Regions from separate parts of the Rhizobium acaciae genome, predicted to be linked through region 1. Evidence: riboswitches for the same ligand, from Rfam matches in the RefSeq annotation. Region 1 holds a riboswitch; the other holds the start of a gene.
What was found. Region 1 has a riboswitch for FMN ahead of ribN (riboflavin transporter RibN). Riboswitches for the same ligand answer to the same signal wherever they lie in the genome.
Positions count from the first base shown of each region.

Region 2: linked by a shared signal. The riboswitch ahead of OLZ32_RS29545 (6,7-dimethyl-8-ribityllumazine synthase) and the one ahead of ribN (riboflavin transporter RibN) in region 1 are both predicted to bind FMN.

Region 1 covers NZ_JAPCZO010000011.1:141,339-143,536, reverse strand. Annotated here, with positions in the region: gene lon (endopeptidase La) at 1-181, shown strand, start outside; gene hupB (DNA-binding protein HupB) at 388-663, shown strand; FMN riboswitch at 852-1,006, shown strand; gene ribN (riboflavin transporter RibN) at 1,089-1,997, shown strand; gene OLZ32_RS18780 (esterase-like activity of phytase family protein) at 2,093-2,198, shown strand, end outside.
Region 2 covers NZ_JAPCZO010000022.1:113,399-115,596, reverse strand. Annotated here, with positions in the region: gene OLZ32_RS29555 (GCG_CRPN prefix-to-repeats domain-containing protein) at 1-150, opposite strand, end outside; gene OLZ32_RS29550 (SRPBCC family protein) at 335-781, opposite strand; FMN riboswitch at 1,028-1,170, shown strand; gene OLZ32_RS29545 (6,7-dimethyl-8-ribityllumazine synthase) at 1,249-1,683, shown strand; gene OLZ32_RS29540 (SDR family oxidoreductase) at 1,750-2,198, opposite strand, start outside.

The sequences.
Region 1 (2,198 bases):
GGAGATTCCTGACAACGTGAAGAACAACATGGAGATCATCCCGGTATCCCGCATGGGCGAGGTGATCAAGCATGCACTGATCCGGCGGCCGGAGCCGATCGAATGGGACGGCACGGTGGAAACGCCGGTCATCACATCGGTCGAAGGCCTCGATGAGACAGGCGCAACCATAGCGCATTGAGTGGCCTTTGCCACATTTATGCCCAATTGGCGCAAAACACGGAAAAAGGCTGGCGGAAACGCCAGCCTTTTTTGTGAAAACGTCATGTAGACGCTTGCTTTTCCTTGATTTGCAGGGCTTTTGGGTTTTCGGCGGGCCTGATGAAACCTATTCTGCGCCTAGCTTACTTTTGAGTCGTTTCATACCATTTAGAAAGGGGTGGAAACATGAACAAGAATGAACTCGTGTCCGCAGTAGCCGAAAAGGCAGGACTGACGAAGTCTGACGCGGCTTCCGCTGTTGACGCGGTTTTCGACGTTGTCCAGGCTGAACTCAAGAACAAGGGCGACATTCGCCTCGCGGGTTTCGGCAGCTTCACCGTTTCTCATCGTGCCGCATCGAAGGGCCGTAACCCGTCGACGGGCGCTGAAGTCGACATTCCGGCTCGCAACGTGCCGAAATTCACGCCCGGCAAGGGCCTGAAGGACGCCGTCAACGGCTGATCTGAGATTATCCCACCAGCCGGAAACGAGACCGGTTGTGCAGGATTTGAGAGGGGTTCGGCTTTGCCGGACCCCTTTTGCTTTAGAGCATGATGCCGAAAAGTGTGAGCGGTTTTCGGACGACATCATGCTCTGCTTTTTTGATCTAGGAGCGCTCTTGCTGTCGCCCGGGCTTTAATCTACGACGTTTCTGTTCTCAGGGCGGGGTGAAACTCCCCACCGGCGGTAAGGGTTTCGGCCCGAGCCCGCGAGCGCCTTCTCTCGTGTCCAAGTGGGGGAAGGGTCAGCAGATCCGGTGCGATTCCGGAGCCGACGGTTAAAGTCCGGATGGAAGAGAATGAGCGTCGGCCGTGCGAAGGGCGGGGGTTGCCCTGTGTCGCCTGTCGGGGTTCATGCGTCCTGATTTATGTTGGTCCCTTTTATGGATGAAAGACATGAATCAGACTTCCGTTGCCGTCGACCCATCCCGCGCCGTTGTCGGGGCACTCTGGATGGTCCTTGCCGGCATTGCCTTTTCGCTTCTCAACGTCGTCACCCAATGGCTGACGATGAAGCTTGCCTTTCCCTCGGCGTCGGCAGCTTTCTGGCAATATGGCTTCGCCTTCCTGTTTTCGCTGCCGTTCCTGAAGAGGCTCGGCCTTGCGGCGATGCGCACGCGCTATCCCTGGCGCCACCTTGCGCGCGTCGTGCTTGCCGCGCTCGGCGTCGAGGCTTGGGTCGCCGGCCTTGCCGCGGTGCCGATCTGGCAGGCGATCGCACTGGTGATGACCTCGCCCTTCTTCATCATTCTGGGCGCCCGGCTTTTTCTGGGTGAGCGCGTCGGCCCGGCCCGCTGGGCTGCGACGGCGGCGGGCTTCACCGGAGCGATGATCATTCTGCAGCCATGGTCTGATGGTTTTGGCTGGGCGGCTCTCTTGCCTGTGCTTTCGGCGCTGCTGTGGGGCGCCTCGTCGCTGATCACCAAGAGCCTGACAGGCATCGAACGGCCGGAGACGATCACCGTCTGGCTGCTCGTTCTGCTGACGCCGATAAATGGCGGGCTGGCGCTTGCGGCAGGCTTTGCAGTGCCGACGGGCGCGACCCTTGCCCTGTTCCTGCTGGCGGGGCTGCTGACCGCCGTGGCGCAGTATTTCCTGACGCTTGCCTACGCCGCAGCCGATGCCGCCTATGTCCAGCCGTTCGACGATCTGAAGCTGCCGTTGAATGTGCTGGCCGGTTGGCTGTTCTTCGGTTATGCGCCCGCGGGTTACCTCTGGCTGGGAGCGGCTCTCATCCTGTCTGCTTCGCTGTTCATCATGCGAAACGAGATGCGCCGGGAGCGCAAACTCGCCTGACATGATCTGACGCAAAATGCCGCATCTGTCATGCCTCTGTCATGCGGCTCCCGCAGAAAACTCATGTTTCGAATGTTCGACACATGGGGGATTTCATGACAATTTCATCGCGCAAGGCAGCGCTTGCTGCCGTGCTTCTCGCATCGGTAGCCTTTCCGGCCGCGGCCGAGCCGGTTTTCAACCGCATCGCTTCCTTCCCGG
Region 2 (2,198 bases), on a different contig from region 1:
CCAGCGCGTCAGATGCCAGCCGCGACCGCAGGCGTAGTCGACCGTGGTGATATTGCTCTGGACATTGATTGTCCCCATCGGCATCGCCTGCGCTGTGCCGAACGAGAGGCTGCCAGCGAGCAAGGCAGCCGCGATAGAAAGTGCCTTCATCGAGAACTCCATTTCAATCCAGCCGTCCACACCTTATGACCGCCAAATTGAACTGGAGATGAACTGCGCGTTCATGTTTGCGGGAGAAAAAGAAGCGCTTCCGCACGGCCGTCCTGAGCGCTCGCCAACCGCTGTTGTCGCAACGGCAAGCGCTTCAGAGCCGCCCCGCTGCCTGCAAAATTGTTCATGTCCTGCCGTAAAAAGAGTCGGGACCCGGATCACCTCCGGCGGCAACCTCGGTCAGCCGTCCGAGATAATGTGCCCAACCCTCCGCATGGCCGGCGCATTGCTCGGCGCTAGGCAGGCCGCTATGGGTGAGCCGCAGCAGCGTTCCGCCTCCCTGTTCGATCAGATCGATCTCGACGAGGCTCGAACCCGGCGGCACCACCTCGCTACCGTCCCAGCCGAAGCTGTAGGCAAGGCGATGAACCGGCACCACCTCACGAAACGAACCGCGCGCAAAGCGGGCGCCGGTAACGTTGACGAGATAGAGCCCGCCGGGCTGCGGCTCGATCTGAGCCTCCGTTCCCATCCAGCGCAGGATCTTTTCCGGGTCGGTCATCAACGCGAACACCGCGGCCGGCGGCGCTGCGATATGCGCCTCGCGGCGGACGACGAAAGGATCTTCCATCTCTCTCTCCCATAGTTGCCACGGCCTTGCCCGCCGCGGAAAGAGACGGTGCATCCTGTCCTGCCGTGCTATTCTGACGTGAATGTCCTCACGCATAGCATGTAGGCGCAAGCCCATCCTCCGCAAGAGGGCTTGCCCTTCGCGATCGACGAACAAACGAAATCGCCGCGTCGGGAGCCCCGATCCTGCATTGGCCGCGAAGCATTTCGACCTATTGCCAGCCCGTCACCTTCCCCCTATTGTTCGCGCCGTTCTCAGGGCGGGGTGCAAGTCCCTACCGGCGGTATGCAATTTAGATTGCGAGCCCGCGAGCGCCTTCTTCGGAAGGGTCAGCAGATCAGGTGAGATGCCTGAGCCGACGGTCATAGTCCGGATGAAAGAGAACGTGCGTTCCTGCCGCCCTAGCGGCTGTCGGGGACGTTCGTGATCGCCTTGGGTGATGTGTCTGTTCGCCAAAGGAGATTACTGTGACACCCACCCGCTATGCCTTCGTCAAAGCCAGCTGGCACGCCGACATCGTCGACCGCGCCCTTGATGGCTTCCATCAGCTTATTCCGCCCGAGCAGGTCGATGTGTTCGATGTACCCGGCGCATTCGAGATGCCGCTGCTGTCGCGCGATCTTGCGGCAACCGGACGCTATGCCGCAGTCGTTGCCGCCGCCTTCGTCGTCGACGGCGGAATCTACCGCCACGAATTCGTCGCCCAGGCCGTCGTCGATGGGCTGATGCGCGCCGGCATGGATACCGGTGTGCCGGTGCTGTCGGTTTCGCTGACGCCGCATCAGTATCAGGAAACCGAGCACCACAAACAGATCTACCGCGCACATTTCGTCGAGAAAGGGCGCGAGGCAGCAAAGGCGGCTCTGACGATCGGCAAAACCCGCGCCGCTCTCGCCGCGTAAAAGCGGCTCGACGAGCAGAACAACAACAGCCGATGAAGACGGCGGGCTAATCCCGCCGTCGACCACTCAGATCGACTTCACCTCGCCACCATCCATGCGCAGCGTCGAGCCGGTCATCCAGCGGGCGGCGGGCGATACCAGGAAGGCCATCAGTTCGGCGATTTCCTCCGGCTCGCCGTAGCGGGCGATGCCTGCCTGCTCGGGGAAACGGGCGATTGCCTCCTCCACGCTCAGGCCGTGCAGCGGCGCCCATCGTTCGAGATAGGAGCGGCGTCGGCCGGTCATGACCGGGCCGGGCAACACGCTGTTGACCTGCACGCCATCGGCAACGCCGCGATCGGAAAAAGCCTTGGCCAGCGCGACGATCGCCGCATTGATGGTGCCGACCGCCGCATAGGGCGCCTTCGGAAACACCGCCGAATTGCCGGACATCATCACGACGGAGCCCTTGGCATCTTTCAGCGCCGGCCAGGCTGCAATCGTCAGGCGCCGTGCGCCATGCAGCTTCAGCGCCA